3 regions of the Mesorhizobium sp. M0119 genome follow, and region 3 is predicted to be linked to each of the others. Evidence: predicted binding sites of a transcription regulator. Region 3 holds the regulator's gene; each other region holds the start of a gene.
The links. Region 3 encodes PhoB, which activates phosphate uptake and scavenging genes when phosphate is short. Its sites were predicted from a motif close to TGTCATNNANCTGTCAT; they were not measured.

Region 1 (5,622 bases), on a different contig from region 3:
CGACACGTACCAGACCGCCAGAACGAGCCCGATGACGATGCCGATCGCGATCGAGATTACGGCCAGCTCGAGGCTGAGCAGCAGTCCGCCCCAGAGCTTGTCGAAATGCCGCCAGATCAGGTTGAAGTTGAGGGTATAACCCATGCGTCCTCGTCATGGAGGGCTGTGATGAGAGAGAGGGCGGAAGGACGTTGTCCTTCCGCCTTCTTGCATCAGATGACCGGGAAACCGGGATGGCGCGCCGGCGGCTCCTGTCCGAAATAATCCTTGAACGCAGCGTCGTAGAGTGCCGTTTCATGGCCGAACATGGCGATGGTGAAGGTCTGGTTGACGAAGGTCAGCCAGTCGAGGTCGCCCTGCCGCAGCGCGGCACCATAAAGCATCGAGAACCAGCTCTTGCCGGCATCGAAGTACTTATCCGGATTGCGCGAGGCGAGCCAGCGCACCGTTGACAGATCGACCGCGGCGGCGTCGACGCGCTTCGATTCCAGTGCCTGCAGCACATTGGCCTGCGTGTCTATCTGCATTACCTGCGACTCCGGCAGGACGATATGCACGTTTGCCTCGGCATCGACGTTTTGCAGGATGGAAATCCGGGTCGCCGAACCGCCGGCAAGCAGCTTGTCGAAGGTCTTGTTTTCGGCGTTCGGAAGGGTCAGCAAGGCGATGCCTTCGACGTAGTAGGGCCTGGAGAAGTGGATCAGCTGCGAGCGCTGGGCGGTCATGGTCATGAACTGGATGGTGATGTCGACCTTGTTGGTGGTCACGTTTGGAATGCGCTGAGCCGGATCCTGCATGACGAATTCCACTTTGGTCGGATCGTCGAAAAGCCCCTTGGCGAGAATGCGACCCATGGTGATGTCCATGCCGACCAGTTCGCCGGCGTCGTTCTCGAAATGCCAGGGCGCATTGGTACTGCCGGTGCCGACGATCACCTTGCCGCGCTCGAGAACGGTGCGCAGCAGGCTGTCGGGCGCTGCCTGGGCCGCCGCTTTCCGAACGTCGACCGCGGTAGCGACGCTCATCACTCCGGCCGTTGCAAGCCCGGCCATTCCCAGTTTCAGAAATTCACGCCTTTTGGATGTGTCGTTCACGACGACCTCCTCTCGTGTTGTGTTCCCCTTTGGACCAGCAATACAGCATCGGTTGCAACTGGCATCATTGTCCCTTACAAGAGACTGCTGTACTCTGTACAAGACAGATTAACATCAGGAATCGATAATGCAAGATGGCAATGCCTTGGCCGCTCGATCGGACGTCGGTCTGGACGAGGACAAGAATTCGGGTTCCCGGGAGAAGGGCCTCAACCGGGTCCTCCAGATTCTGGAGTTTCTTCACGCGACCCAGCGCGCAATCGGCATTGGCGATCTTGCCAAGGGGGTGAACGCGCCGCGTTCGACGACCTACACGCTTGTGCGCTCACTGGTCGACGCTGGCCTGCTGGAGATGGCCGGAGACGGCAATCGGGTCTATTTCGGAAAGAAGCTTTATCTCTACGGAATGGACTATGTACGGGGCAACGACCTGCTCAGGCGGGGGCGCCAGGAAGTCGACCATTTGTCGCGCGAGACCGGCGAGACCTCGGAGTTGTGCATGCTGCAAAGCGGCCGCTACACCATCGTCCATTCAAGCCCGGGAACGAGGCCATTCAGGATCAGCTCGGCGACGGGTCTGCAAATACCGCTTCCCTGGACAGCGTCCGGGCGGCTGCTCCTCGCCGGCTTCGACAGGGCGGCGATCGAGGATATGGTCTCGGAAGACGATCTCGTACTGCCGGACGGCCGCAGGTTGCGGCTCGACGACTTCATAGCCGACATCGCCGTCGCCAAATCGGCCGGCTACTGCGTCACCTCCGGCCTTGTCGATGCCTACACAAAATGCCTGGCCGCGCCGGTCTTTTCAGCGCCGGGCAGGGTCGAGGCGACGATGTGCCTGGTGGTTCCCATCGATACCTCGACCGAAAAGACCGACGATCTGATAGCGCTGTTGCGCGAGCGCGCCGCACGGCTTTCGATCGCGGCATAGCCGCCTTTCCAGCAGGCCGGCGCCGGCGTTCGTTCAAGCAATGGCGTTCGTTCAAGCAATAATGTCTGGAATGATCTTGTCTTCCAGCGCCATCAGCCTGTCCTTCAGGAAAAGCTTCTTTTTCTTCATGCGCTGGATCTGCAGCGGGTCGCAATTCACGGCGATCATCGCGTTGATGGCCGCGTCGAAATCGGCGTGTTCCTGCTTCAGCCGGGAATATTCGAGGCGGATATCTGCCTGTTCCTGATCGGACATCTTTACCGTCTGCACGTCTGCGGCGCCCAAACTATGGGCCTGATTGGGCGGGACCGGGGGTCTTCTTGCACCGGCGCGCAGCCCATACCACATTTCATATTGTCGTGGAATGCTACCACGCAGCATTCGACATCGGTGCTCGATGGTGGCAAACTGTCATTATGCCGTCACAGAAGCGAGCCTGCGGTGGACGTACCTTGGCGGCTGCAATCGAGGAAACCATGAAAGGGAGAACCAATCATGTCTCTTGCATCCCATCTTGATGAGCTGCAGCGGAAACACGGCGACATCGAACGGGAAATCGACGATGCGATGACCCATCCATCGGTAGACGACCTCGAAATCGTGAATCTCAAGCGGCGCAAGCTGGCGCTCAAGGACGAGATTGAAAAACTGAAGGCGAAACCGACGACGCACTGAAGCCCTTCCAGGACTAGCAGCGCCGCCCGGCGCGCGATCTTTCCGGTGGCATCGCTATGCTGCCGGAAACACTCGTGGATTTGCGGCAGCTGCCGTCTTGTCATTACCGATTTGCTAGGCCTGCGCGCCAGTCGCCATTGACAAGCCATCTTTGCTCCTCCACCTCATGCCCGGACCTTCAAGATCAAAGGCAGCCGGCATGACCGGATATTTTTCCTCACCCTTCCCACGCCGCAGGTCGGTCGGTGTCGATGTCGGCGGCGTGATGGTCGGTGGCGGCGCGCCGGTCGTCGTTCAGTCGATGACCAACACCGACACGGCCGATGTCGACCAGACGGTCGCGCAGGTGGCGGCGCTGCATCGCGCCGGCTCCGAGATCGTGCGCATAACCGTCGATCGCGACGAAAGCGCTGCCGCCGTACCGGCCATCCGCGAGCGGCTGGAACGGCTCGGCATCGACGTGCCGCTGGTCGGCGATTTCCATTATATCGGCCACAAGCTCCTGGCCGATCATCCGGCCTGCGCCGAGGCACTGGCCAAATACCGCATCAACCCAGGCAATGTCGGCTTCAAGGACAAGAAAGACCGGCAGTTCGCGGCGATCGTCGAGATGGCGATCCGATACGACAAACCGGTGCGTATCGGCGTCAATTGGGGTTCGCTCGACCAGGAGCTGCTAACCCGGCTAATGGACGACAACCAGGCCCAGGGCTTTCCGCTGACCGCACAGGAAGTGACGCGCGAGGCAATCGTGCAGTCGGCGATCCTGTCGGCCGAAATGGCCGAAGAGATTGGCCTTGCCCGCGAGAAAATCATCCTATCGGCCAAAGTCAGCGGCGTGCAGGATCTGATCGCCGTCTACACCGAGCTTGCCACCCGTTCCGACCATGCGCTGCACCTCGGCCTGACGGAGGCGGGCATGGGCTCGAAAGGCATCGTCGCCTCGTCCGCGGCCATAGGCATCCTGCTCCAGCAAGGCATCGGCGACACCATCCGCATCTCGCTGACGCCGGAGCCGAACGGCGACCGCACGCGCGAGGTGCAGGTGTCGCAAGAACTGCTGCAAACCATGGGCTTCCGGCAGTTCGTGCCGATCGTCGCCGCCTGCCCGGGCTGCGGCCGCACGACCTCGACCGTGTTCCAGGAGCTTGCCCAGAACATCCAGGCCGACCTGCGCAAGAACATGCCGGTGTGGCGCGAACAATATCCCGGCGTCGAGAACCTCAAAGTCGCGGTGATGGGTTGCATCGTCAACGGTCCGGGCGAATCCAAACATGCCGATATCGGCATTTCGCTGCCCGGCACCGGCGAGACGCCGACCGCCCCGGTTTTCGTCGACGGCAAGAAGGCGGCGACGCTGCGCGGCCCGTCGATCGCCGCGGATTTCGAGAAAATGGTTTCCGACTACATCGAACGGCGATTTGGGCAACACGGCAAAGCCGCGGCGGAGTAGTTCTATGCGGCGTTTGCTTGGGGCGACGCTGGTTGTCATTTGCGGGCTGGGCTGGGCGACAGCCGTCCAGGCCGATCCGCCGCGGCCCGCCAAGCAGAAGCTGATCGATCGAGTTTGCGATCTTATCGAGACGCATGCCGACCAGAACGGCCTGCCCAGGGATTTCTTTGCTCGGCTGATCTGGAAGGAAAGCCGTTTCGATCCCAATGCGGTCAGCCCCGTCGGCGCGGAGGGTATCGCCCAATTCATGCCGGGTACCGCCAAGATGCGCGGGCTCGCCAATTCCTTCGACATCGAACAGGCGATCCCGGCCTCGGCAAAATACCTCGCCGAAATGAAATCCGGTTTCGGCAATCTCGGCCTCGCCGCCGCAGCCTACAATGCCGGCGAGAACCGGGTGACGCGCTGGCTGAATTCCGGCGGATTCCTCCCGATGGAGACCGAAAGCTACGTTTTGGACGTCATGGGCGAGCCGGCCGACAAGTTCACCGATGCCGCGTATGCCGGCGTCATCCGGCCGCTCGACAAGAAGGCGAGTTTCGCTGCCGCTTGCCGCGAGCTGCCGGTGATCATGTCCAGAACCGTGCCGATGTCGTCGATCAACATCAAGCCGTGGGGCGTGCAGGTGGCCGGCAATTTCCGTCGCGCCGCGGCGCTCAATCAGTGGAGCAACGTGAAGCGCCGGTTTCCAGCCTTGCTCAGCGGTCGCGATCCGGTGGTCAGCCGGGTGCGCACACCGATTGGCAGGCGCGGCATCTATGCGGTGCGGATCGGCGCCGACACCAAAGCCAGGGCCGACGATATTTGCCAGAAACTGCACAGCGTGGGCGGCGCGTGCATCGTGGTCCGCAATCGATAAGCCACAAGTCGGTGCGTTTCGCGTCGTTGCTGCCCATCTCGCTCCCCGCGGGCACTTCGTCCTCGACACGTGAATCATATTTTCGGTGAACCCTTAGGCAGGTCTTGCATCGTCGTCGATGCGGGGTAAGGTCCCCGCGATTTTTCGCGAAAGGGATCAGCATGGCCGACTTCAAGACACTGGACGACATCGGCAATATCAGCGGCAAGCGTGTGCTGGTGCGTGTCGACCTCAACGTTCCCGTCACCGAGGGCAAGGTCACCGACGCCACCCGTATCGAGCGCATTGCGCCGACCATCGCCGAGCTCTCCGGCAGGGGAGCCAAGGTCATCCTGCTTGCCCATTTCGGCCGGCCCAAGGATGGACCGACGCCGGAATTCTCGCTCGAACCGATCGCCAAGGCGACGGCAGACGTGCTCGGTCGTCCGGTTGGCTTTGCCGCCGACTGCATCGGCGACAAGGCGGCGAGCGCCGTTGCCGCCATGGAGAGCGGCGACGTACTGCTGCTCGAGAACACCCGCTTCCATAAGGGCGAGGAGCAGAACGACCCGGCCTTCACCGAAAAGCTCGCCGCCAACGGCGACATTTTCGTCAACGACGCCTTCTCCGC
Region 2 (5,622 bases), on a different contig from region 3:
GCTGCCAACGGACCAGGGCTTCGAAGCCGATCATCCTGCCGCCGCGGATCTCCTTCTGGGGCTGGTAGACGAGGTGGAACTCCTTGCGGGCGATCGCCTGGCGCAATTCATGCTCCATCACGCGCTTGTCGCGGGCCGCGGTGCCCATGGCTATCTCGAAAAACCGGTAAGTGTCCCTGCCTTCGGTTTTGGCGCGATGGAGTGCCGTGTCGGCGTGGCTGATCAGCCCGGCCTGGTCTTCGGCATCCAGCGGAAAGAAGGCGATGCCGATGCTGGCCGAGACAAGGCCGGAGCCGACCGAAACCCTGTTCTCCTCCCGGATCGCCGCCAGCAAGTCCTCGGCTATCCGGCCTGCGGCCAGGGGGTCGGGGAGGTTCGGAGCTATGATGGCAAATTCATCGCCGCCGAGACGCGCGAGCAACTGCCCTTGGCGCGGGATGCCGGCAATGCAGTGCGCCAGCTTCTGCAGCATGGCGTCGCCGGCGCCGTGGCCGTAGAGGTCGTTGACCTGCTTGAACCGGTCGAGGTCGAGCAGCAGGAGCGCCAGATATCCATCCTTGCCGCCACGATCCGTCGAGGCGAATTCTGCTTCCAGCCGGGAAGAAAAGCTCCGCCGGTTGGCAAGCCCGGTAAGTGGATCGAAATGCGCGAGGCGGAGGATCTCTTCTTCCGCCTTCTTGCGCTCACGGATGTCGCGAACGGCAAGCACCGTATGAGGCCTGCCGCAGTAAGTGATGTTCCTGGCGATCAGCTCGACAGGAATTCTCGTGCCGTCGCTGCCCCTTAATTTTGCTTCCTGCGCTTGTTCGCCGAAGCCGGACATATCGGCTGCGCTCTGTCCGTCGAAAAGCTCGCCGAGTTGCATCGTGTTGAGGGTAGCTGTCGCTGTTCCGGTCAGCTTCGCCATACTGTCATTGGCGCTGACGATGCGGGTGCCATCGCAAACGATCAGACCTTCCACCGCCGCATTGGCGAGATCGTGCATGCGATCGGCCTCGAGCTTCTGGCGGCGAAAGCGCAGGTCGATCCACAGCGCAGCACCCGACAGCACAAGGATTGCCAGGCTGGCGACCGCTGCGGCAAAGGCCTGGGAAATGGGCTCGATGGAATGTTCGGATATTTCAATCGAGGAATCCGGAATGATCGACACCGCGGCCATCGCGATGAAATGCAAGCTGCAAATCGCCAGCGTCAAAAGCGCGGCGCCGCCGAGAGTGGCGAGCGCTGACGGGCGGCGCAAGACGACAAGGAGCGCCAGTGCCGCGAGGGTCACGCCGGCCAGAAGCGATATCGCGACAAGGAGCAGGTTCCATACGACCCGGCCTTCGACCTCGAAAGCCGCCATGCCGATGTAGTGCATCGTCGCGATGGCGCCGCCCAGAATGGCGCCGCCGACGAGGAAATGGTCGATGCCGCGGCGCAAGGTGGCGACCCACATCCCAAGCGCGGTCAGGATGACGGCGGCGGCAAGCGAAAAGGCGGATAATCCCGGATCGTATGCGTTCGGTATTCCCGGCGTAAACGCAGTCATGGCGATGAAATGCGTCGCCCATATGCCGAACCCGGTCGAAGCCGCGGCGATCATCAGCCAGACAAGCCGGTTTCGGTCAGCCGATCGGCCGACATGCTTAAGGAGATTAACTGCTGAGAAACAAGAAATTCCACAGACGAGTGCGGCGAGCGCAACGAGTCTCAAATCGTGCTGATTTACGATACAATTATAGACCGTCAGCATCCTGGTTCACTCGGTCTGCCAAAACTAACAGGGGAGGTGTGACTGATTAGCAGTTGGAGATTTTAACGAATGGTTAACCCGTGGGCGGTGAGGCCGACCTTTTCAGGGGAAAAACGGCGCCGCTGCGCCGAAAAAGCGGTGATGTGGTTTCTGGTGCCCCGCTTTCGGTAGCGAGTGCACTTTAGGAAGAAATGATGTTCATTGATCCGCAACAAAACCGTTGTCCGATTGTCATCAGCGCCACATATTGGCTTTGCGGAAGTGCCCCTTTCGCCAATGATAAACTGGAGATGAAACATGAAGTTCTTCGGCTTCGCGGCCGGTATTGCCGCCACCTTGACCCTGCTTTCCACCACCTCCGCCTTCGCCGTCACGCAGATCAGCTGGTGGCACGCCATGACCGGCGCCAACGCCGAGGTCGTCGCCAAGATCTCCAAGGATTTCAACGCCAGCCAGAGCGACTATGAGCTCGTTCCGGTGTTCAAGGGCACCTATCCGGAGACGCTGAATGCCGGCATCGCCGCTTTCCGCGCCGGCCAGGCGCCCGATATCCTCCAGGTGTTCGATGTCGGCACCGGCGTGATGATGGCGGCCGAGGGTGCGATCAAGCCGGTGGCCGATGTGATGACCGGCGCCGGGATGACCTTCGACAAGAGCCAATATCTGCCCGGCATCGTCGGCTATTATTCGAAGCCGGACGGCACCATGCTGTCGTTCCCCTACAACTCTTCCTCACCGATCCTCTACTACAACAAGGACATCTTCCAGAAGGCAGGCCTCGACGCGAACAATCCGCCCAAGACTTGGAACGAGGTGTGGGAAGCTGCCAAGAAGATCAAGACGAGCGGCGCCGCCTCTTGCGGCTATACCTCGACCTGGCTGACCTGGATCCATCTGGAGAATTTCGCGGCGTGGAACGACGTGCCTTGGGCCACTCAGCAGAATGGCCTGGCTGGCGGTGATGTCGAACTCAAGATCAATGCGCCGATTTTCGTCAACCACTTCAAGGCGCTCGCTGACCTGGCCAAGGACGGCACGTTCAAATATGGCGGGCGCACCTCCGAAGCCAAGCAGATATTCCTCGCCGGCGAATGCGGCATCTTCACCGAATCGTCGGGCGGCCTCGGCGATATCGTCAAGTCCGGCATGAACTATGGCATCGGCCAGCTTCCCTACGACAGCGACGCCAAGGGTGCCCCGCAGAACACGACGCCGGGCGGTGCCAGCCTGTGGGTGTTCGGCAACAAGTCGGACGAGGAATACAAGGGCGTTGCCGCCTTCTTTGCCTATCTGTCCAAGACTGATGTGCAGGAATATCTGCACCAGAAGTCGGGATACCTGCCGGTGACGCTCGCCGCATACGAGGCGACCAAGAAATCAGGCTTCTATGACAAGAACCCCGGCCGCGAGACACCCATCCTGCAGATGACCGGAAAGTCGCCGACCGACAACTCGAAGGGCGTGCGCCTGCCGAATCTGCCGCAGGTGCGCGATATCCAGAACGAGGAGCTGGAGAAGATGCTGGCCGGCCAGCAAACCGCCCAGCAGGCGCTCGACAATGCGGTCGTGCGCGGCAACGCCGCGATCAAGGAAGCCCTGGACAACTAACGAGACCATCCCGGTTAGTCGGTTGGAATATCGCCCGCGCGAGCGCGCGTGGGCGATGCCTGGATAGCGAGGGAAATCAGCCTGTCTGCACGCATCGTCTTTCCCAACAAGATCCTGCCCTACCTGCTGGTGGCACCACAACTCGCCATCACCCTGGTTTTCTTCTACTGGCCGGCCGGTCAGGCGCTTTACCAGTCGATGCTCAGGCAAGACCCGTTCGGGCTGAAGAGCAGGTTCGTCTGGTTTGTCAATTTCCGGAAGGTGCTGGCCGATCCGGCCTACCTCAACTCGATCAAAGTCACGGTGGTGTTCTCGCTTGCGACCGCGATCGTTGCCATGGTTGTGGCCCTGCTTCTCGCGGTCATGGCCGAGAAGGCCGTGCGCGGCAAAGGCCTCTACCGCACACTGTTGATATGGCCTTATGCCGTGGCGCCGGCGATTGCCGGCATGCTTTGGCTTTTTCTGTTCAACCCTTCGATCGGCTCGTTGGCCTATTTGCTGAGAAGCCTCGGCATCGCATGGGACCCACTGCTCAACGGCACCCACGCGATGATCCTGCTGGTGTCGGCTGCTGCCTGGAAGCAGATCAGCTACAATTTCCTGTTCTTCGTCGCCGGCCTGCAGGCGGTGCCGAAAACGCTGATCGAAGCGGCGGCCATGGACGGCGCCGGCGAAACCAAGCGCTTCTGGACCATCGTCTTCCCGCTGCTTGCGCCGACAACCTTTTTCCTGCTGGTCGTCAACACCGTCTATGCCCTGTTCGACACGTTCGGCATCGTTCATGCCGTCACCGGCGGCGGGCCGGGCAAGACGACCGAGACGCTGGTCTACAAGGTCTACAATGACGGCTTCGTCAATCTGATCCTGGGCGACTCGGCGGCGCAGTCGGTCATCCTGATGGCCATCGTCATCGCGCTCACAGCGATCCAGTTCCGCTATGTGGAACGCAAAGTCCATTACGGCTGAGGGCAGCGATGATCGGCCAGTCCCCGCTCCGCACCTTCATCGCCCATGCCGTGCTCATCCTTGGCATATTGATCGTGGCTTTTCCGATCTACTACACCTTCGTGGCCTCGACACACACGCTGCAAACGATCCTCAGGCCGCCGCTGCCGCTCTTGCCCGGCGGCCAGCTATTGAACAATTACAGCGAGGCGTTGTTCGGCGGCATTGGTCGTATTGGCGGGGTCAGCGTCGGCAGGCTGCTCCTCAACACCACGATCATGGCGCTCGGCGTCGCGGTGGGAAAGATCTTCATCTCGATCCTGTCGGCCTACGCGATCGTGTTCTTCCGCTTTCCGCTGCGCATGACCTTCTTCTGGCTGATCTTCATCACCTTGATGCTTCCAGTCGAGGTGCGCATCCTGCCGACCTACAAGGTGATGGTCGATCTCGGCATGATCGACACCTATGCCGGCCTGATTGTCCCGCTGATCGCCTCGGCCACCGCAACGCTGCTGTTTCGCCAGTTCTTCATGACCATACCGGGTGAATTGGTCGAGGCGGCGCGTGTCGACGGTGCCGGGCCATGGCGCTTCTTTTTCGATATTCTGTTGCCGCTGTCGCGGACAAACATCGCGGCGCTGTTCGTGATCCTCTTCATCTATGGCTGGACGCAGTATCTTTGGCCGCTGCTCGTCACCAACAGCAACGACATGAACACCATCGTCATCGCGCTGAGAAAGATGGTTTCCTTCGCCGATGCCGACACCCAATGGCACCTGGTGATGGTCACGGCAATGCTGGCCATCGTGCCGCCGATCCTGGTGGTCGTGCTGATGCAGCGCTGGTTCGTGCGCGGCCTGGTCGAATCCGAAAAGTGAGAAGCCAATGGCGACCGTGGATCTGAAGGACGTGAAGAAGGTCTATCCCAGCGGCGTCGAAGCCGTGAAGGGCGTCTCCATCGCCATTCCCGACAAGGAGCTTTGCGTGCTGGTCGGCCCGTCAGGTTGCGGCAAGTCCACGCTGCTGAGGATGATCGCCGGGTTGGAGACGATTTCGGCCGGTACGGTCGCCATCGACGGCAAGGTGGTCAACGCCATTGGCCCGACCGAACGCGACATCGCTATGGTATTCCAGAACTACGCGCTCTACCCGCACATGAAGGTCTATGACAACATGGCCTATGGCCTGCGCAACCGCGGCACGCCGAAGGACGAGATCGACAGCAGGGTACGCTCGACTGCCAAGGTACTGGAGCTTTCGGCGCTGCTTGACCGGCGCCCGCGCGAGCTTTCCGGCGGTCAACGCCAGCGTGTCGCCATGGGTCGCGCCATCGT
Region 3 (5,622 bases):
TTGTTCGTCTATGAGCTGATGGTGCGGCCAATGGGACATTTCTCGGCCATTGCCGGCGCCGTGGCGCTTGCCATCCTGGTCATTCCGGTGGTCGTGCGCACCACTGAAGACATGCTCAACCTGGTACCGAACGCGTTGCGTGAAGCCGGTGCCGCGATCGGCGCGCCGCGCTGGGTGGTGATCCGTTCGGTCGCCTATCGCGCCGCATTGTCCGGCATCGTCACCGGTATATTGCTGGCGATAGCACGCATTTCCGGCGAGACGGCGCCGCTGCTCTTCACCGCGCTCAACAACCAGTTCTGGAGCAGCAATATCAACGCGCCGATGGCCAGCCTGCCGGTGACCATCTTCCAGTTCGCTCTCAGCCCTTACGAGGAATGGCAGCAGCTGGCGTGGACCGGCGCACTCATAATCACCCTGACGGTTCTGGGCTTGAGCATCCTCGCCCGCAGCCTTACCGGACGCAGAGAGGACAGATGACACAGATGTTGTCCCCGGACATGACGATGACCGAAACGGTCGCCGAGAAGACGAAGATCGAGGTCAAGAACCTCAACTTCTACTACGGCCAGAGCAAGGCGCTAAAGGACATCAGCCTGTCGCTGCCCGAGCGCAGTGTCACGGCCTTCATTGGGCCTTCGGGCTGCGGGAAATCGACGCTGCTGCGTGTGTTCAACCGCATCTACGAGCTCTACCCGAAACAGACGGCCGAGGGCCAGGTGCTGCTCGACGGCCAGAACATTCTCGACCGGTCGCAGGATCTCAACCTCCTGAGGACCAAGATCGGCATGGTGTTCCAGAAGCCGACACCGTTCCCGATGTCGATCTACGAGAACATCGCCTTCGGCGTCAGGCTCTATGAGAATCTCGGCAAATCCGAGATGGACGGCCGCGTCGAACAGGCATTGAAGCGCGCCGCGCTGTGGAGCGAGGTCAAGGACAAGCTCAACGCCAGCGGCTTGAGCCTGTCCGGCGGCCAGCAGCAGCGGCTCTGCATCGCCCGCACCGTGGCCGTGAAGCCGGAAGTCATTCTGCTCGACGAACCGGCGTCCGCACTCGACCCGTTGTCGACCGCAAAGATCGAGGAACTGATCGACGAATTGCAAGCCGACTACACGATCGTCATCGTCACCCACAACATGCAGCAGGCGGCGCGCGTGTCGCGCCAGACCGCCTTCATGTATCTGGGTGAACTGGTCGAGTTCGACCGGACCGAGAAGATCTTCACGTCGCCCCGCGAGAAGCGCACGCAGGACTACATCACCGGCCGCTTCGGCTGAGCCGTTCCGATCATGCATATGAGGACAGGACCATGGGCGAACACACAGTCGCTTCTTTCGACGAGGATCTCGAGCAGATCAGCAAGCTGATCCGCGACATGGCCGACCTCGCCGGTTCGATGGTCGGCGGGGCAACCAAGGCCCTGTTGAATTCCGACAATGTGCTGGCGCAACGCGTCGTTTCCGACGACGCCATCATGGATGCGCGTCAGCGCGAACTGGACGATCGCGCCATCACCCTGATCGCCAAACGCCAGCCGATGGCCCACGATCTTCGCCATGTGGTCGGAGCGATCCGTATGGCCGGCGACCTGGAACGCATCGGCGACCTTGCCAAGAATATCGCCAAGCGTGTGAGTGCGGTCGGCCTCAACGTCACACCGCGCGACCTGTCGCATTCCATCGACGCGATGGCGCAGCTGGTGCTCATCCAGGTGCAGGGCGTCATCGAGGAATATGCTGCAGGCGATGCGGCCGGGTTGGCCAAGCTGCGTGCCGCCGACGAGCGCATCGACGTCAAATACACGTCCGTGTTCCGCGAGCTGTTGACCTACATGATGGAAGATCCGCGCAACATCACCGCTTGCACGCACCTGCTGTTCTGCGCCAAGAATCTGGAGCGGATCGGCGACCATGTCACCAACATCGCCGAAAATGCGTATTATGTGCTGACCGGGGAGCAATTGCCGGTCAATCGTCCGAAGCAGGACGAAACGACAATGTCCGCACCGGTGACATGATGGGGGTGCCCAGCCGATGATCGCACCACGCATAATGGTGGTGGAGGACGAGGAGCCGTTGGGTGTGCTGCTCCGCTACAATCTCGAATCCGAAGGCTACCAGGTCGAGGTGGTGACACGCGGCGACGAAGCCGAGATCCGTTTGCAGGAGAATGTGCCCGACCTTCTGGTGCTCGACTGGATGATACCAGCGGTTTCCGGCATCGAGCTCTGCCGCCGGTTGCGGGTGCGCCCCGAAACCGAGCGGCTGCCGATCATCATGCTGACCGCGCGCGGCGAGGAGAGCGACAGGGTGCGCGGTCTTTCGACCGGCGCCGACGACTATCTGGTCAAACCGTTTTCGACACCGGAATTCATGGCCAGGGTCAAGGCGCTGCTGCGCCGCGCCAAGCCTGAAGTGCTGTCCAGCGTGCTGAAGGTCGGCGACATCGTGCTCGATCGCGAATCGCACAGGGTCTATCGCAAGAAGAGCGAGATCAGGCTCGGGCCGACCGAATTCCGGCTGCTCGAGTTCATGATGCGGCATCCGGGCCGCGTCTTCTCGCGCAGCCAGTTGCTCGATAATGTCTGGGGCGAGACAATCTACATCGACGAACGCACAGTGGACGTCCATGTCGGCCGGCTGCGCAAAGCCGTCAACAACGGCCGCATGCCGGATGTCATCCGCACCATCCGCGGTGCCGGTTATGCGATCAGGGAAGATTGACCCGCCTGGTCAGGCTACGTGCTTTCTGACGCCGGGCCTCATTTGCGCGCCCGGCGCGAAAATCTCCTGGTCGACGAAGCTTAACGCCCGCATCGCGCAGCCTTCGCGGATCAGCGGCAATTCGTTTGGTTCGGTGTCGAAGGAGATCGAGCCCGAATGCTGGCCGCCGGCGGTCTGGGCGATGGCCTGGCGCAAGGCCGGCTCGATCAGATCGAAGGCGGCGGCACTGGCGCCGACCATCGCGACCGGCGCCGGATCGATCAGCGCGAACAGCGAGCCGAGACCGAAACCCAGCGCTTCGCCGGCCTTGCGGTAGGCCTCGCGTTCCGGCCCATCTTTCTCGCGTGCCCGGGCCGCCAGTGCGCGCATGTCGGCGTCGCTGACGTCGGCGATGGGTTCGCTGTCTTCGCTCATCTGCCTGGCGTTGCGCCAGATGGCGTAATTGCCGGCGTAGGCCTCGATGCAGCCGCGTCGTCCGCAACGGCAGAGCGCGCCGCCCGGACGATGGATCATGTGGCCAAACTCGCCGCCCGAGGAATGCGTGCCGGTGAACAGCTCGCCCTTGAGCACCAGCCCCATGCCGATGCCGTGCGAAAGCAGGATGGCGATGAAGTCGTCGCGATAGCGATCCGGATCGCGCCAGCGCAAAGCCACCGCCATCATATTGCAGTCGTTCTCCACCGTGGCCGGGATGCCGAATTCGTCCTCCAGCATGTCGGCAAAGGCGATATCGGTCTGCGGCGTGATCGGCGACCACAGCAGGGCGCGTGCAGGGGAGTCGGTAATGCCCTGAATCGCCAGGGCAATGCGGGCGACACTGCGGACGTCAAGGTCTGGATCCTCGAGCCGGCGCCGGACGATGGCCATGCATTCGCGGATCAGTTCGTCGCGCGGCATGGTCAGCGTGTCCAGCCGGCGCTGTTCCTCGGCGACCACCTGTCCCGCATAGTCGATAATGGCGGCCGACAGGAAATTCAGCGACAAAACCACGGTCAGCACCGCCGCCGCTTCCGGGTTGAGGGCGAGGCCGACCTGCGGACGACCGCGTTTCAACGAAACGGGCTCACTTGCCTTGCTCTCGGCGAGGATGCCTTCCCGTATCAGGTCGGAGGAGATCGCCGATATGGTCGAATGACTGAGGCCGGTGGTTGCTGCGATCTCAGTACGCGATGGCTGGCCGGCCCGGCGCACCGCCGAGATCACCATCGCCCGGTTGCGCCGGCGCAAATCGTCATGGCGGATTCCGACCGACATCGTTTGCTTTCCTCCCGGTTGCCGCGGCCGCTCATGAACCGGAAGCCGTCGGTAATGTCCGACAAATAGTGTCGGATGCAGGCAAATAGTGTCAGATGCCGGTGGCGCTGTCATCGTTTATTCCGACGCTCGAAAAAACTCGCAGAGTCATCAAAATCCATCAGAATCGATGTTGACAGCAGCCGGAGATCGGGCCAGTATTTTTTCGAGGCTCGAAAAAATTAGAGCTTCTAAGCTGGTCTTTGAGCCAATTGGTCACGCCGTACGCGGCGCAGGGAGGATATGATGAAGAAATTCACGACCGCCATTCTGGCGGGTGTCGCCATGACGCTGGCGCTGGCGTCGGTGGCGCAGGCTAAAGACAAGGTGATCGGCGTTTCCTGGTCGAACTTCCAGGAAGAGCGCTGGAAGACGGACGAGGCCGCAATGAAGGCGGCCATCGAGGCCGCCGGCGACAAGTATATTTCCGCCGACGCACAGTCCAACCCCGGCAAGCAGCTCACCGACGTCGAGAGCCTGATCTCGCAGGGCGCCAACGCACTGATCATCTTGGCGCAGGACGCCTCGGCCATCGGGCCAGCCGTGCAAAAGGCGCTGGACGAAGGTATTCCGGTTGTCGGCTACGACCGGCTGATCGAGAACAAGGACGTCTTTTACCTGACCTTCGACAACAAGGAAGTCGGCCGCATGCAGGCCCGCGAAGTGTTCAAGGTGAAGCCGGAAGGCAACTACGTCTTCATCAAGGGCTCGGGCGCCGATCCGAATGCCGATTTCCTGTTTGCCGGTTCGATGGAAGTGCTGAAGGACGCTATCGACAGCGGCAAGATCAAGAATGTCGGCGAGGCCTATACCGACGGCTGGCTGCCGGCCAACGCTCAGAAAAACATGGAACAGTTCCTGACCGCGAACGACAACAAGGTCGATGCCGTGGTCGCCGCTAACGACGGCACTGCCGGCGGTGTCGTCGCCGCTCTGACGGCGCAAGGGCTGGCCGGATCGGTTCCGGTTTCGGGCCAGGACGGCGACCACGCCGCGCTGAACCGCATCGCGCTCGGCACACAGACCGTGTCGGTATGGAAGGACGCGCGCCAGCTTGGCAAGAACGCCGCCGAGATCGCCTCGCAACTGGCCGACGGCAAGCAGATGACCGACATTGCCGGCGTGAAGGATTTCACCACGCCCGGCGGCAATACCGTCAAGTCGCTGTTCCTGACCCCGGTCGCCATCACCAAGGATAACCTTAACGTCGTCATCGACGCCGGCTGGATCAAGAAAGAAGAGGTCTGCGCCGGCGTGGCGGCGGGCACTGTTGCAGTCTGCAACTGAGCCGACGTTTCCGAGAAGTCCGAACGCCGCGGCCGCTCGCCGCGGCGTTTTTTCAACAAGAGTTGTTTTTCCGCTTTCGGCGGATAACTTCTAGGCTGCTTCCGGCATCCGCGGCAGACGGCAACCCGGCGGGAGAAACACGATGACCGACACGACTTCCAACACGCCGGTCGACAGCACGGCAGACCGGGCGCGGGAATCCGAGCTCGGCATCGTTGCCCGATTTCTCAAGGCAACCGAACTCGACACGCGCATGCTCGGCATGGTCGGCGCGCTGCTGGTCATCTGGGTCGGGATCCACATATTGTCGGGCGGG

Region 1: the regulator PhoB is predicted to act here: its motif matches at 2,435-2,451, upstream of NKJ40_RS08895 (YdcH family protein).
Region 2: the regulator PhoB is predicted to act here: its motif matches at 1,954-1,970, upstream of ugpB (sn-glycerol-3-phosphate ABC transporter substrate-binding protein UgpB).

The regions. Positions count from the first base shown of each region.
Region 1 is NZ_JAMYTU010000006.1:213,813-219,434, forward strand. Features, by position in the region: gene NKJ40_RS08875 (amino acid ABC transporter permease) at 1-144, opposite strand, end outside; gene NKJ40_RS08880 (transporter substrate-binding protein) at 213-1,094, opposite strand; gene NKJ40_RS08885 (IclR family transcriptional regulator) at 1,222-2,025, shown strand; gene NKJ40_RS08890 (YdcH family protein) at 2,077-2,280, opposite strand; gene NKJ40_RS08895 (YdcH family protein) at 2,521-2,700, shown strand; gene ispG (flavodoxin-dependent (E)-4-hydroxy-3-methylbut-2-enyl-diphosphate synthase) at 2,900-4,153, shown strand; gene NKJ40_RS08905 (lytic transglycosylase domain-containing protein) at 4,158-5,012, shown strand; gene NKJ40_RS08910 (phosphoglycerate kinase) at 5,174-5,622, shown strand, end outside.
Region 2 is NZ_JAMYTU010000022.1:36,969-42,590, forward strand. Features, by position in the region: gene NKJ40_RS20290 (bifunctional diguanylate cyclase/phosphodiesterase) at 1-1,735, opposite strand, end outside; gene ugpB (sn-glycerol-3-phosphate ABC transporter substrate-binding protein UgpB) at 2,033-3,343, shown strand; gene ugpA (sn-glycerol-3-phosphate ABC transporter permease UgpA) at 3,425-4,309, shown strand; gene ugpE (sn-glycerol-3-phosphate ABC transporter permease UgpE) at 4,318-5,166, shown strand; gene ugpC (sn-glycerol-3-phosphate ABC transporter ATP-binding protein UgpC) at 5,174-5,622, shown strand, end outside.
Region 3 is NZ_JAMYTU010000055.1:8,485-14,106, forward strand. Features, by position in the region: gene pstA (phosphate ABC transporter permease PstA) at 1-480, shown strand, start outside; gene pstB (phosphate ABC transporter ATP-binding protein PstB) at 477-1,280, shown strand; gene phoU (phosphate signaling complex protein PhoU) at 1,313-2,020, shown strand; gene phoB (phosphate regulon transcriptional regulator PhoB) at 2,037-2,726, shown strand; gene NKJ40_RS28755 (ROK family protein) at 2,736-3,980, opposite strand; gene xylF (D-xylose ABC transporter substrate-binding protein) at 4,266-5,306, shown strand; gene NKJ40_RS28765 (sugar ABC transporter permease) at 5,449-5,622, shown strand, end outside.